Regions from separate parts of the Emergencia sp. genome, predicted to be linked through region 2. Evidence: predicted binding sites of a transcription regulator. Region 2 holds the regulator's gene; each other region holds the start of a gene.
What was found. The regulator LexA, encoded in region 2, represses DNA repair genes until DNA is damaged. The targets are predictions, from matches to a motif close to AGAACANNTGTTCT.
Positions count from the first base shown of each region.

Region 1: a site for LexA is predicted at 1,827-1,840, ahead of ACMQ5W_RS06025 (DNA polymerase Y family protein). Genes of this name have one in related genera too.
Region 3: a site for LexA is predicted at 2,527-2,540, ahead of recA (recombinase RecA). Genes of this name have one in related genera too.

Region 1 covers NZ_DBFWLQ010000007.1:233,362-238,597, reverse strand. The annotation lists tRNA gene ACMQ5W_RS06040 (tRNA-Val) at 1-56, opposite strand, end outside; tRNA gene ACMQ5W_RS06035 (tRNA-Met) at 65-141, opposite strand; gene ACMQ5W_RS06030 (hypothetical protein) at 289-552, opposite strand; gene ACMQ5W_RS06025 (DNA polymerase Y family protein) at 549-1,790, opposite strand; gene sfsA (DNA/RNA nuclease SfsA) at 1,939-2,643, opposite strand; gene lgt (prolipoprotein diacylglyceryl transferase) at 2,714-3,457, shown strand; gene ychF (redox-regulated ATPase YchF) at 3,464-4,558, shown strand; gene ACMQ5W_RS06005 (GNAT family N-acetyltransferase) at 4,580-5,077, shown strand; gene ACMQ5W_RS06000 (sugar-transfer associated ATP-grasp domain-containing protein) at 5,166-5,236, opposite strand, start outside.
Region 2 covers NZ_DBFWLQ010000002.1:496,769-502,004, forward strand. The annotation lists gene ACMQ5W_RS02770 (lysine exporter LysO family protein) at 1-413, shown strand, start outside; gene ACMQ5W_RS02775 (AAA family ATPase) at 419-1,234, shown strand; gene ACMQ5W_RS02780 (vWA domain-containing protein) at 1,236-2,426, shown strand; gene lexA (transcriptional repressor LexA) at 2,496-3,146, opposite strand; gene ACMQ5W_RS02790 (Na+/H+ antiporter subunit E) at 3,363-3,869, shown strand; gene ACMQ5W_RS02795 (monovalent cation/H+ antiporter complex subunit F) at 3,890-4,162, shown strand; gene mnhG (monovalent cation/H(+) antiporter subunit G) at 4,152-4,478, shown strand; gene ACMQ5W_RS02805 (hydrogenase subunit MbhD domain-containing protein) at 4,459-4,701, shown strand; gene mbhE (hydrogen gas-evolving membrane-bound hydrogenase subunit E) at 4,698-5,236, shown strand, end outside.
Region 3 covers NZ_DBFWLQ010000024.1:414,135-419,370, forward strand. The annotation lists gene ACMQ5W_RS17150 (SPFH domain-containing protein) at 1-683, opposite strand, end outside; gene ACMQ5W_RS17155 (nitroreductase family protein) at 874-1,419, opposite strand; gene recA (recombinase RecA) at 1,447-2,508, opposite strand; gene ACMQ5W_RS17165 (competence/damage-inducible protein A) at 2,687-3,931, opposite strand; gene pgsA (CDP-diacylglycerol--glycerol-3-phosphate 3-phosphatidyltransferase) at 3,944-4,483, opposite strand; gene rimO (30S ribosomal protein S12 methylthiotransferase RimO) at 4,485-5,236, opposite strand, start outside.

The sequences.
Region 1 (5,236 bases), on a different contig from region 2:
GAACCTATGACCCTCTGCTTGTAAGGCAGATGCTCTCCCAGCTGAGCTAAACGCCCAAAAAAAATGGTAGCGGCGAGTGGAGTCGAACCACCGACCTTCCGGGTATGAACCGGACGCTCTAGCCAACTAAGCTACACCGCCACGCAATTTGTTTCAAATCACTGCAAGAAATATATTACCAAATTATCCAGCGATTGTCAACAACTTTTTTCCAACTTTTTTATCGAACTTTTTGGGGAGCATATTTTCAGGTCATCCATAATAGCGTAATCACTACTTTCCAGAATGTCAGATTTTATATAATTCCCATCTGTACTGCCCGATTACATATTTTAACTGATAAAGCCTGCTTTCGTCAAGTACTTTTGACTCACAAGTATAAATTAATGTGTCAATGCCTGCAAGCTTGCTTTCTTCAACGGTTACTATTTTGTCCACATATACCTCTATTTTATCCCCCGAATCTTGAAAAAATTTAAATTTGTATGGTATCGGTTTTTTATTATCGCTAAATGTAGCAATAACGTCTATCGATTTTGCCACAATCTTCACTGCTTATATCCTCCCATCATAAGATAATTTCCATCATTGATTCCGCCTTCCAGAGGTTTCATATCAGTATTCGCAAAAGTCCCTCTGTAAATAGCAGTCTGCCCAAATCGCTCTCTGATTTCGTCTACCGTCTTGTTCAAAGCTTCATCTTCTTCCATTTGCCGTACATCAAATAGGGACAGCTGGTATTCATCCTTTCTGGCAAATTCAGACAATCTGATCCCCAGTTGTCTTACCGGTTCCCCTTTCCAGCATTCCTCAAATAAGCTACATGCGTACCTGTAGATTTTGGTCGTATCGTCTATAAAAAACGGCAGCTGAATCTGGTGGGTGTATCGCACAAATCCATTAGTCTTTACGGCAATTCCAATCAGCGAAGCTTTGCACTGATGGCGCCTGAGCCGTCCTGCGACCCTGTCCGTCAGTGACAAGAGATAATTTTCTGCCTCTCGTTTATCGGTCACATCGTATTTGATGGTCATGCTGTTGCTAAGTCCCTTTTGCAGTACCTGATCCCCCGGCGTCACTCGATCTTGATCAATGCCATTGGCATATTCCCATATCAACTGTCCATGGCTTTTGAGCAGGCTTCGCAGCAGCACCGGTTCACTGCGAGCCAAATCACCGATGGTATGGATGTTAATTTTGCTCAGTTTCTTAACAGAGGCCCTGCCCGCCATAAACAGCTCCCCTACGGCCAATGGCCACAGCTTTTCTTCCAATTCCTTTTGGTTGAGAATCGTATGCACCAGATCGGGTTTCTTCAGTTCACCCGCCATCTTCGCCAGAAGCTTGTTGCTGCCCACACCGACATTCACCGTAAATCCCAATTCCCTTTTGATTCTCTCTTTGATTTCGAAAGCTGCCGCCTCTGGTCTGCCGAATCGTTTTTCGCAGTGGGCAAAATCCACAAAGCACTCGTCTACACTGTATCTCTGTATCACAGGCGAGTATTCCAGCAAAATGTGATACATCGCCTCACTACAGGACAGATAGAGATCGTAATCCGGCGGAAATACCAGAAGCTGCGGGCACTTCTGCTTTGACTCGTACAGGCTTACCCCGGTGCTGATGCCATATTTCTTGGCAGAAATGGATTTTGCTAAAATGATGCCGTGCCGATCATCCGGATTGCCGGCAATGACTGCCGGCACCGTTCTAATGTCCAGGGGATAGCCTTTTTCTAACAAATCTACTGCTGTCCAACTGAGATAGGCCGAATTGGCATCTACATGCATGATGGTCACACTGCTCACCTCTCTCCTTCGTCAACAAGAACATATGTTCTCATTGATGTTAGTATAGCACCAGCACTGCTCTTTTTCAACTGGAAAAATTTACAGCGGTAAGAAAGAAAAAAGGCAGCAAGCGCAAAGACTTGTCTGCCTAATCCAATACTACAGGGATTTGATCTTTTATTTCCAGAGTCTCCTCTGTCACATTACAATCGTAAGCCAGAATCACAACACCCACTTCTGCCGCCTGGCGCAATGCATCTCCAAAAGCTTTGTGCGTCCTGTCGTTGGGCTCAAATCGCTCAATTCCCGTCATTTGAATGACAAATAGCACAAATCCTTTATATCCTTCTTTCACTGCCTTACAGAGTTCATAGACGTGTTTGACGCCCCTCTCGGTCGGCGCATCAGGAAATCTGGCCACGCCATCTTCTTCCAACGTCACACCTTTTACCTCTAGCCAGCCTTTATTGCCGTTCTCATCTTCCACATAAAAATCAAACCGAGAATCACCAAAGGTCTTCTCCCGCTTCACCGTTGAAAGCTTCCCCATACCCGGCAGAAGCAGCCTTCCTTGCAGAAGTGCCTCTTCACAAACCTTATTAGGCGCCTGGGAGTCCATATTGACCAAAACCTCTCCCTTTTTAACCCCAATCAAGGAATAACGCATCTTGCGCGTGCCCATCCGACCATCAAAGTCTTCTAAGTAAACATCCGCGCCCGGAATCATCAGTTCCCGGCATCTGCCAGTATTCTTGACGTGCGCACGTTCCTTCTTCCCGTCGATCAAAACCTCTGCGATAAAACGATTGGGTCTAGCTATAAAATTGCCTTTACATATGTTTTCGTATTTCATGCATTGTATTTTATCAGATTTTATCCTATAATAAAAGAGATTTTAATTACAAATGTAAAGGGGAGATTTTATGAGAGCACCAGATCCGGTAGCTTTTACTTTATTCGGGATGGATATCATGTGGTACGGCATTCTGATTGGGACAGGATTCGTACTGGCAATTATACTTTGCTACAAACGTGCACCGAAACACGGCATACAGAGCGACCATATTCTCGATTTTGCCATCTTTTTAATACCAGCGTCAATCATCGGCGCGAGAGCCTATTACGTCATTTTCAGCTGGGAGAACTATGTTGGAGATTTTTGGAAAATCCTCAATATCAGAAACGGCGGCCTGGCAATCCACGGCGGTATCATCGCCGGCCTCATCGTCGGCCTGCTGGTCTGCAAATATCACAAGATCAATTTTCTAGAGATGGCAGACCTGGTATTACCGACAGTAGCACTGGCGCAGGCCATCGGAAGATGGGGAAATTTTTTCAATTCAGAGGCACACGGCGGACCGACAGACCTGCCTTGGGCGGTTTGGGCCGATGGGCAGTACGTCCATCCTACCTTCTTATACGAATCACTTTGGTGCTTTGCACTGTTCTGGTTCCTGCTCTGGCTGGATAAGCGCAGAGCTTTTCCCGGGCAGATTGCGTGTCTTTACGGCATGCTCTATTCTCTCGAAAGAGGCCTGGTAGAACAGCTTCGCACAGACAGCCTGATGATCGGATCATTCAAGCAGGCGCAGATACTGAGTTTTTTCGTCTTCGTATTCTGCCTTGCACTATATATCATTTTAAGAAACAAAAGAAAGAGGAGTTAACAAAATATGAAATTAGGTATCGTAGGCCTTCCTAATGTGGGCAAAAGTACACTATTCAATGCAATTACAAAGGCTGGTGCAGAAGCGGCCAATTATCCCTTCTGCACAATCGAACCGAATGTGGGAGTGGTCACGGTTCCCGATGAGCGTATCAAAACCCTGCACGAAATATATAACTCAAAGAAAACGATCTACACCACTATTGAATTTTGCGACATCGCCGGCCTGGTAAAAGGTGCCTCGCAAGGCGAAGGACTGGGCAATAAGTTTCTGGGGCACATCAGAGAGGTAGCCGCCATCGTCCACGTCGTCAGATGTTTTGAAAACGATAACATCGTTCACGTCGACGGCAAAATCGATCCGCTATCTGACATTGAGACCATCAATACAGAATTGATTCTTTCTGATATGGAAGTTTTGGAACGCCGCATTACCAAGACCACAAAGAACCTCAAGGGGGACAAGTCTCTTCAAAAAGAACTGGACCTGCTGACGAAAATCAACGATTTCCTGGCCTCTGGCAAATCTGCCAGAGCCATGGATTTAACCGATGAAGAAGATGAATTTGTAAAGAGCCTGGATTTACTCTCCTACAAGCCGATCATCTATGTGGCAAATGTTTCTGAAGAAGATGCCGCTGACAACACCGATAACGAATATGTCAAAGCTGTTCGCGAATTCGCCGCTACAGAGGATGCTGAGGTGGTTGTCATCTGTGCAGAAATTGAGCAGGAAATTTCAGAGCTGGATGATGAAGAGAAGACGATGTTTCTCGAAGAACTGGGCATCAGCGAGTCGGGTCTTGACAAGTTGATCAAGGCCTCCTACCACCTGCTGAATTTGATTTCCTTCCTCACAGCCGGAGAAGACGAATGCCGCGCCTGGACCATCAAAAGAGGAACAAAGGCACCGCAGGCAGCTGGCCGCATCCATACTGACTTTGAGAGAGGTTTTATCAGAGCAGAGACCATTGCTTATGACAAGCTGATCGAATGCGGCGGCAGTCTCAGCGCCGCCAAAGAAAAAGGTCTGCTCCGCTCTGAAGGCAAAGAATATGTCGTAAAGGACGGAGACGTACTTAACTTCCTGTTTAACGTGTAGAAAGCAGAAAGGATGAGATTGATGATTACCTTTAGAAATGTGGATAAAAATAACTTTCAAGCTGCCATCAGCCTGGAGGTTCATGAGAATCAAAAATGCTTTATGGAAGACAACCTTTTTTCTATTGCAGAATGTGTAGTTGAAAAGGATTTTGTCACAAAGGTCGTCTACAACGATGACGAACCCATCGGGTTCCTGCTGTATTATTTTGTCAAAGACGAACCCGACTACGTATTTCTGCATAGATATATGATTGACAAAGACCATCAGGGCAAAGGTTTTGGACGCGCTACACTGGAAGCTGCCATGGATTTGTTCAAAACAGAATTTCCGTCCATCGGCTGTGTCGAACTGATGCATTATCCCGACAACAAAATCGGCGCCGCCATGTACGAAGCCCTCGGCTTTGTACCCACCGGCGAAAACAGGGAGAGTGAACCGTGCCGCTGTGAAATCGACACCAAAAATCCAGACCGCTATGTGGAAATTGTCAGACGGCGGTACTACACAGCACTATAAGGTTATAAAGAGAATAAGGAATTTTTCTCAAATCAAAAGATTGCCCATACATTGGATGTTCCAGTGTATGGGCAATCTCGTTTTTTCCTCATTCTAAAAACGGTTCAAACTTATATCTTACACCTTTCCCCTCAGGAATATACGGCAATTGTGCGAATT
Region 2 (5,236 bases):
TCCGAGTGCTGATCTTCCCTGTTTCTGTGCTGATCGGCACCGCCGTGATGGGAGTGCTGATCAGTCTGCTTCTGCCGCTGACACTGCGAGAGAGTCTGGCTGTCAGCTTCGGTTTCGGCTGGTATACGTTCGCGCCTGTGGCAATTTCCAACGCGGGCCATGTCATCGCCAGCGCAGTTTCTTTTATGCACAACGTATTTCGCGAGATGGGCGGCATCGTATTGATTCCGCTTCTTGCCAAAAAAATCGGTTATATCGAGGTGACTAGTCTGCCAGGCGTTGCAGCCATGGATATCGGATTGACTTTGGTGGAGAAGGCCACACGGCCCGACATTATCGTCTATTCTTTCGCTATCGGGATGTCACAGAGTCTGCTGGTACCTCTTTTAGTACCACTAGTAATAGGAGCGTAACACATATGAAAAGATTTACAGGCAGCGGCGATTATGTCGCATCAAAAGAGTTAATGAACGCGGTCAACGTAGCCATCGCCTTAGAGAAACCTTTGCTGATCAAAGGGGAGCCGGGCACCGGCAAGACGATGCTGGCGGAGGCCATCGCTGATGCACTGCAGATGAATTTGATTATCTGGGGTATCAAATCAACAACAAAGGCACAGGAAGGCCTGTACGTTTATGATACAGTGCAGAGACTTTACGACAGCCAGTTCGCAGAGGGTGACGTTTCTGATATTAAACGATATATCAAATTGGGCAAGCTAGGCGAAGCTTTTACCTCGCAGGAACAGGTGGTCCTGCTCATCGACGAGATCGATAAGGCGGATTTGGAGTTTCCCAACGATTTGCTCTGGGAATTGGACAAAATGGAATTCTATATCAATGAAACGAAGGAAACCGTCAAAACGAAACATCGTCCGATTGTCATCATCACCTCCAATGCGGAAAAGGAACTGCCAGATGCATTTTTGCGCCGCTGTATCTTCCATTATATCGAGTTCCCTGACCGGGAGAAGATGGAAGACATCATCAAAGTCCACTACGGAGAGATTGAGAAAAAATTGGCAGCTGCTGCCATGAACGCTTTTTATGCGATCAGAGGGATGCGCCAGATTCAAAAAAAACCTAGCACGTCAGAACTTCTCGACTGGATTCAGGCGCTGCGTATCAGCGGTGTGGATGTGAAGAAGATTGAGGAACAGATTCCCTATATCGGTGTTCTGCTCAAGAAAAACCAGGACATCGATACAGTCAGAGAATATCGTCGAGGAATGTAATATGTTTATTGATTTCTTTTACCTGCTGAGGGGCAAAGGCCTTTCTATTTCATTGGATGAATGGCTCTGCCTGATAGAGGCACTGGACAAGGGCCTGGCCATGAATTCTCTGATGGAATTTTATTACCTCTGCAGAAATGTCCTGGTCAAGACGGAAAGTGATTACGACAAGTTTGACATGGCCTTTGCTGAATACTTCCAGGGAATCCAGTCTGCAGATGACATACCCGAAGAGCTTTGGAACTGGCTCAATGCCGATGAGCTGGAACGGGATATTGACGACAGGCCGGCCTGGGCCAAGGAGTACGACTTGGCGGAACTGATGCAGATGTTCAGGGAACGTTTGGCAGAGCAGACGGAGAAGCACGATGGCGGAAATTATTGGATCGGTACGGGCGGAACGTCTGCCATGGGTCACGGCGGATACAATCCGGCCGGCATCAGAGTGGGCGGTAATGGACGGCACCAGTCAGCAATCAAGGTGGCTGGCGAGCGAAACTTTAAGGATTTTCGCCAGGATACGGCCCTGGATACCCGCCAGTTTCAGATGGCATTCCGCAAGCTGCGGCAGTTTTCGACACGGGTAGAGACTGAGAAGACGGAGCTGGATATCGAGGGAACCATCGATGCCACCTGCAACAATGCCGGCATGCTGAAGCTGGTCTATGAGAAGCCCCGCAAGAATACTGTGAAGCTGCTTTTGCTAATCGACTCTGACGGATCAATGGCACCTTACAGCAGCCTCTGCAACCAGCTTTTCCAGGCAGTGCATCAGTCCACTCATTTGAAGGATCTGAAGACTTATTACTTCCACAACTGCATCTATGATTATCTGTTCACAGGACCTGCGTGCAGAAGAGGGGACTGGACCCCGACCGATTGGATCTTTGGCAATCTGGACAGCGAATACAGGGTGATCTTCGTGGGGGATGGAGCCATGTCGCCCTATGAGTTGTTAGCTGTCGGCGGCAATCAGGACTGGTATGCTTATAACGAAGAACCAGGCGCAGCCTGGCTTCACAAATTTAGACAGAGATATAAGAAATGCATCTGGCTCAACCCGATCAAAGAAGGGCGCTGGGACTGGACCTACGGCAGTCGAACCATCAATATGATCAGAGAGATCTTTCCGATGTTCGAGCTGACCTTAGACGGTTTGGACAAAGGAATTCAGAAGCTTTTGGTACGATAAGAACAAACTGAAACAGCTGCTTCGCTGACGGAAAAATCCGCAGCTGGGCAGCTGTTATTTACTGTACATTTAGCTGAAATAGCGGAACACACCTTTGACCTTGCCCAGGACTTTGACGTCCTTGACAATGATCGGACTCATGGTATCGTTCTCCGGCTGCAGTCTGATGTGACCGCCTTCGTTGTAAAAGGTCTTGACTGTGGCTTCGCTCTCAAAGCCGTCGATCATGGCTACGACAATTTCTCCATTGCGGGCTGTGTTCTGTTGTTCCACCAGAATGAGGTCGCCGTCCATAATGCCGACATTGATCATACTCTCTCCGCGAACGCGCAGCATAAAGTTGTTTCCGGCGGCATAACGGGCCGGCACCGGGAACGTATCTTCTACGTTCTGCTCCGCTAGGATCGGCGTTCCGGCAGCGACACGGCCGACGATAGGGATGTCGATAATGTCTTCTCTCTCTGCTGCATCTGCAGAAGCTGTCTCTGCGGGTATGGACTCTTCCTCCATATCCACCACCATCAATGCTCTCGGTTTGGATGGGTCCTTCTTGAGATAACCCTGTTTGACCAAACTCTCGATGTCCTTGTGCGCGGTGGATGTGGATTTGATGCCGATTGCTGTGCAGATCTCTCTGACGGTTGGAGGATAACCCTTGGTTTTGATCTCGTTCTTCATAAATGTCAATATTTTCTGTTCGCGTTCTTTTAAGTTAGCCATATCCTGTCGCTCCTCCTAATTTACCTCAATATTGTAATCGGTCTCTGTTCGTAGTATATCATAAGGCGAACAAAAAGTAAACGTTTGTTCACGAAATATACATGCCCTCCCTTTGAATTCTAAAAATTGACATAATTGGTTGATAAAAAATTGACAGAGCTTTCCTTGATAATGTATAATTATAGATAGAAATTATAATTGGGGGAGTTTTCGAATATGTTCAAAAATTGGCTGAAGACGACAATTTTACTATATGTGCTGTGGTTCATTTTATCTGGGCGGACAGAATCAAAATTCCTCATGTTAGGATTGATTTCTTCAATGGTCATCGCTTCGTTGTGCCAGCCTATGCTGTACATCGAGAACAGACTTGAGAACCGAAAACATTTTATTTTGGATTTGCATTATATCAAGTTTATCGGTTATTGGATTTGGCTTCTGGGCGAAATCGTAAAATCCAGCCTCTCTGTCTGCCGACTGATTATCAAGAAAAAAATCGAAATCGATCCGCAAGTCATTCAATTTCAATGTCATTTCAAGAACCCCATTGCAACGACCCTTTTTGTCAATTCTATCATACTGACGCCTAGCACTGTCACAGTCAATGTAGATCCTAATAACGTATTTACAGTCCATGCACTTACGGTGGAAGCTGCGGAAGACCTTCTCGGAGGAGAGATGCAGCGGCGGATTGCAAAGGTATTCGACGAGTTTAACTCATAAGTAGATATGGAGTGAATTTTATGAATCTAGTTTTTAAAATCTTGATGTACGGTACTATTTTTATCATCGGAGTCATGCTTTTTCGCGTGTTTCGCGGACCGTCAGTATTTGACCGACTCAACGGTATGTTTGTCATCGGTTTAGATGTCATCGTAGTCCTTCTTTTGGTCGGCTATACAGATGGCCGGCAGGACATGTATATCGATATCGCAATCTCCTATGGAGTATTGGGATTCATCACATCCGTTATTGTGGCCAAGTTCATAGGGGGGAAGGGGAGTCATGATGATTAGAGAAGTTATTACGGCCATTCTGCTGATTCTCGGTTTTATTTTTTTAGTCTTTTCTGCTCTTGGCGTCATGCGCCTGCCCGATTTCTATACGAGACTCCACTCTTCTGGAATTGGAGAAACCTTGGGCATCGTACTGATCGGCCTGGGCTTGATTATTTATGAGGGATTCAATATATTGTCGGCGAAGATTCTGCTGATTATGGTATCCATTTTCCTGGTAAATCCGGTGGGGACCCATCTGATCGGAAAAGCCGCCATGGAGTCGGGATACAAACCTTGGGAGGAGGAACACAAAGATGCAAGCATTTCTGATTGAAGCAATTCTGCTGTTATTTCTGATTGCGATTACCATCGTCATCATTTTGAACAAAGACCTACTGGCGTCTGTCATCATTTACTGCGTGTTCAGCTTTTGCACCATGCTCCTTTACATCATGATGGGAGCACCGGACGTAGCCTTTACGGAAGCTGTCATCGGCGTCATTTCGACAATTTATTTTGTGATAGCAATTCGGACGACGGACAGGTGGTGTAAATGATGAAGGGCAACAAGAAAAAAGTTGCAGGCATGATGATGCTGGTCTTTATCGTCATCATCTGCTGGGGGCTGATTGACCTTCTGCCGACCATCGGCGATCCGCATTCAGCACCAAATACGCATATTTCCAAAGTCTTTATCGAAGAAGGCCCGGAGCAGACTGACGCGGCAAATCTAGTTACTGGCGTACTGGCGGATTATCGAGGCTTCGATACATTCTTGGAGACGACAGTGATGTACCTGGCAGGCTTTGCTGTCGCCATGGTGCTTTCTAACTGGCTGCGAAAGCACTGGAACGCGGATATTTTTCGCGCTACAGAGTCCTTTGGCGGTATTGACGTCAAGGTGACGATGCCTTTTATCATTCTTTTTCTGCTGCTCTATGCTGCCTACGTGCTTTTCCATGGAGAAGTCAGCTTGGGAGGCGGATTTCAGGCGGGCGCGCTCATTGCCTTAGCCTTTATTCTATACACGCTGATAGGAAACCTGGAACTGAATACCGTGATGCTGACGCAGCACTTTGCTGTCTGTGTGGG
Region 3 (5,236 bases), on a different contig from region 2:
CCTCTTAAGGTTTTTTCTGTCGAATTGTCGTGTTCTTCATTCTGCAACAAATCGTACGGGTACATTCTGGAAATATTTCTAATGGTCGAATCCGTCTGAATAGAAAGGAATTCTGTGTAGTCTTCTACATTAAAGACTGCCTTCGTCGGGTCGATAACCTTCCAGATTACGACTGCTCCGATAATGACTGGGTTACCCATAACGTCATTGACCTTCTGAATGCCATTGTTCAATGTCGTATCCTTTAGAGAAATCGTTTTTTTAGCATTGACTTTGACAGAGCCAGAACTACCTCTGCGTCCTTTCTCTGTATCTGCCGATGCTGCAGCTTTCGCCTTTTCCAAGGCATTCATATAAGATGGATTATTATATGTGGCAAATGGATTCACATAGTAGAATCCCTGTTTCAAAATTGTTCCGTAATAATTTCCGAACAACGTCAGCACCAGTGCTTCGTTAGGACCGACTACTTTGAGCCCTACGTACAATATCGGGCAGATCACTGTACCGAGAATTCCGATAACCAGCATTGCTACACCTGCACCAATAGACCCGTCATCCAAGAAAAATGCCCCAACGACAATCAGTGCGATGGCAGCGAGAATGCCAATTGTAATGATTATCAACATCAATATGCCGTTAATTGGTCTTATTTCCTTTTGTGTTATCTGTTTCGTTTCCATGATAGCCTCCTCATTTCTTTCTCTAATTCGATATTAATTTGATATCAAAATAGTATCACATAACATTATGATTGTCAAGTGTTGCCAGACGAAAAAAAACAGAGCATACACAAAGTATACTCTGTATCTATGACATCTGTCTAACCCCCCGCCTTACAACATTGCATTTGGCAGACGATATGGTTGCAGCCTAAACAAAGCGCACCAGTTCTTCTACTTCTTTTCTTCTTGGTGCTGCTGGTACTTCTCCTTCTGCATAACCCATGGCAATGAGTGCTGCCACTCTTTGTCCGTCTGGAAGTGAAATCGCATGAGCGACCTTTTCCTCATCAAATATGCCAAGAATAACGGTCCCTACACCTTTTTCATAGGCTGCCAAACAGAAGGTCTGTGTGGCAATTCCTGCATCAAAATGTTCCCATCTGTCTTCTTTAGATGTGGAATAACTTCCATCTTTTTCAAAGCCTGACCTGCCGGCAACATAAGTCACCGCTACCAACTGTGGTGCACCTTCAATTGTTTTCGCATTAAAAGTAAACCCAAGAACACATTCTTCTGCAATTTTCTTTTTAACAGCTTCGTTTTCGACTACTACATATCTTGTAATCTGTGTATTTTTCCAAGATGGTGCAAAGGCGGCCGCAGCTACGATTTCCTTGACGACTTTGCAGTCTACCTTTTCTCTCCTAAACTTTCTAATACTTCTTCTGTCTGTAATACATTTGATTGTTTCCATTGATTTCTCCTAAATTTTTGTAAGTATTTATTCGATGACTACACCATCTTCATCGACTTCTAAATCAACAGCCGGCTCTTCTGAAACTTCTTCTGGTTTCAAGGTTTCCAACAGCTGACCTTCAATCTTATCCAATATAGTCGGATTATCTTCCAGCCATTTCTTTACGTTTTCGCGACCCTGTCCAATTCTCTCGCCTGCATAGCTATACCAGGAACCAGCCTTTTCGACAATTTTTTCTTCTACAGCACAGTCCAACACATCCCCAGCTTTAGATATACCCTGACCATACATGATGTCAAACTCAGCCTGCTTGAATGGCGGCGCGACCTTGTTCTTTACGACCTTGACCCTGGTTCTGTTTCCCAACATCTGATCACCGCTTTTAATGGTTTCAATTCTTCTGACATCGAGACGCATGGAAGAATAGAATTTGAGAGCACGTCCGCCAGTCGTTGTCTCTGGATTGCCGAACATGACACCAATTTTCTCACGCAATTGGTTGATAAAAATAACGCAGGTATTAGATTTATTTACGGTACCAGCAATCTTTCGCAGTGCCTGAGACATCAGTCTTGCTTGGAGGCCAACGTGGGAATCTCCCATCTCTCCTTGAATTTCCGCCTTAGGTACTAATGCTGCAACAGAGTCGATGACGATGACATCCAGTGCTGCACTCCTTGCCAGCATATCACAAATCTCCAGTGCCTGTTCTCCTGTATCTGGCTGAGAAACCAAGAGATCATCAACCTGTACACCTAAATTTCTGGCATAAACCGGATCCAAAGCGTGCTCTGCATCGATAAAGGCTGCCTTTCCGCCTTTTTTCTGTGCTTCTGCAACAATATGCAAAGTCAGCGTAGTCTTACCTGAAGACTCCGGTCCATAAATTTCCACAATTCTACCCTTGGGTACACCGCCTACACCTGTGGCCAGATCCAAGCTGATAGATCCTGTTGAAACGGTTTCTATATTCATCTGCGCTGCCCCTTCGCCCAGTTTCATGATGGCGCCTTTGCCAAACTGTTTCTGGATTTGGGACATTGCGGCTTCTAGGGCCTTTTCTCTTTCATCTTTTGCTGTACTCATTTTTCACCTCCGAAAATGTGAACATTTGTTCTTAAACAATCATACCTTAAATTCTGTGAAAGGTCAAGTCATTTATCTTAAATGTAAAGAACGTGGAAATGACGGAATCAAAGATTCCCAATTTCCTGCATAATAGATAACTGTAATATCCTTATTATACCTTATTTTCCATTATATGTCAAACAGCCTTTTGCTCCAGCATCTTGTTGACGATATCCAGCATGCACAGGACTGCATAGTGCCGGTTCCACTCTCGATTCACATTTCGCATTCTGATTTCTTTCACTTCTGTTCTGTCATCAAAAATACAGCCAATATAAATCAGCCCCACTGGTTTTTCAGGGCTTCCTCCGCCCGGACCCGTGAGACCAGTTACTGAAATGCAGATTCTGCTTCCGGTTTTCTCCTTGAGGCCTTGAACCATCTCTAGAGCTACTTGGCTGCTCTCTGCAGTGTATTTCGAGAGCGTTTCTTCTTTGACAGCCAGTTCTTTCATCTTTGCATTATAGGTATAAGTTACCAGACTGCGATCAAATACTTCCGATATACCAGGTACGCTTGTCAATGCACCAGCAAACAATCCGCCAGTGCAGGATTCGCAGGCAGAGATAGAAATTTTTCCTTTAATCAATTTTTTCCCCACTACCTGAGCCAATTCTTCATCATCATAACTGTAAATATACTGGCCGACACGTTCTGCAACCTGTTCTGCCATTTCCGAAACAGCGCGCTGTGCTTCAGACAAACTGTTCCTCTTTGACGCAATTCGCAGACTGCACTCCCCTTCTTTTGCGTAGGTTGCAATCGTCGGATCCGTCTGTGCGTCAATCAAATTCAATAGTTCGGTTTCTAGTGAGGATTCCCCAATGCCAAAGAGTCTCAGTGTCTTATAATAAATCACAGCAGTCTGTGATTTTTCAAGATAAGGCTGCACCCTCCGTTCCCACATTCTGATCATCTCTCTCGGCGGTCCCGGCATACAGACAACGGTCTTTCCACCCTCAGAGAGTGCAAAGCCCGGAGCACTGCCTGCGTCGTTATCAAAAACAGTCGCTCTTGATGGCATCATTGCCTGTTTATAGTTGTTTTCTGTCATCGGTCTGCCTCGTTTTTCAGCTATTTCATGCAATGCCCTGAGACTGGGTTCATGCATGACCAACTGATCGTGAAGCGCCTGGCAGACTGTTTCTTTGGTCAAATCATCTTCCGTTGGACCGAGACCTCCCGTCGTAATAATGAGATCGCAATCACGAAAAGCCAACTCTATCATTTCAGCCAGTCTGCCGGAATTGTCACCTACCGTATAATGATACATAACGTCAAACCCCAGCAAATTAAGTTGCTGGGATAAGTAGACAGTATTTGTATTTGTGATCTGGCCAAACAGAACTTCTGTTCCAACACTTAAAATCGCAGTTTTCATCCTTACCTCCCCTTATTGAGCAAAGACATTTTTGTTCTTTGCTATGTATTCGACACCCGAATACACCGTCATGATCAACGACGCCCAGAGGAAAATCTGCGCAGCCAAATTGACATAATAAAAAACATCGAGATTGTCAATTGCCGCTGTCAAAAGCAAGAGAGGTACTGCAATCATCTGCAAGACAGTTTTAATCTTGCCGCTCATGCCTGCAGCGATGACAGTTCCATCAGATGCTGCTACAGTTCTCATACCTGCAATAGCAAATTCCCTCGCCAAAATGACAATCAGCATCCAGCCTGGAACAGTTCCATCCTCCACCATGAGACAGAAGGCGGAATACACCAAAATCTTGTCTGCAAGCGGATCCATGATTTTTCCAAAATTGGTCACCAGATTATACTTTCTGGCAATTTTTCCGTCCAGCATATCAGTGAAAGATGCCGCGATAAATAATACAAAAGCAAGAATATAATAGCCAAACATATAGGCCGCAATAAAAAACGGCACCGATATAATTCTGGCAATTGTTAATTTGTTAGGTAAATTCATTTTATGAAACCTCCCGTCCCACTAGATCATAGTCAAAAGCATCATCAATCAAAACTTTTACGATGTCTCCCGGCTTGTGCTCACGATCAGAAGTAAAAATAACCGCGTTATCAATTTCTGGTGCGTCGTATCTGCTTCTGCCGATATAACTGCCATCTTCATCTTCTTCCTCAACAAGGACTTCCAGCGTACTGCCAATCTTCTCTCGATTCAGCTCCAGGGAAACATCCAATTGACGTCTCATAATTCCATCCAGGCGCTGCTCCTTAATCTCCTCGTCAATCTGATTTTTCATTTCTCCCGCAATTGTATTCTCCTCTTGCGAATAAGCAAAGACACCCAATCGTGCAAAGCGCTCGCGTTCTACAAAATCAATCAGCTTTTCATAATCTGCTTCTGTTTCGCCTGGAAATCCGACAATCAATGTCGTCCTGATATGAATGTCCGGGATAGAGCTCTTTAATTTTTTTACAGTTTGATCAATGGATGCAGCTGTAGATCGCCTGTTCATGGCTTTCAGTACATTGTCACTTGCGTGCTGAATTGGAATATCAAGATAGTTGCATACCTTCTCTTCACTGGTTATGGTCTCAATTAATTCATCGGTGATTCTATCTTCATAACAATACATCAGTCTGATCCAGACGATGCCCTCGATCCTGCAAAGCTGTCTGAGCAGTTTCGCCAGTCTATACTCACCATATAAATCTTTGCCATAGTATGTGACATCTTGGGCAATGAGAATCAATTCTT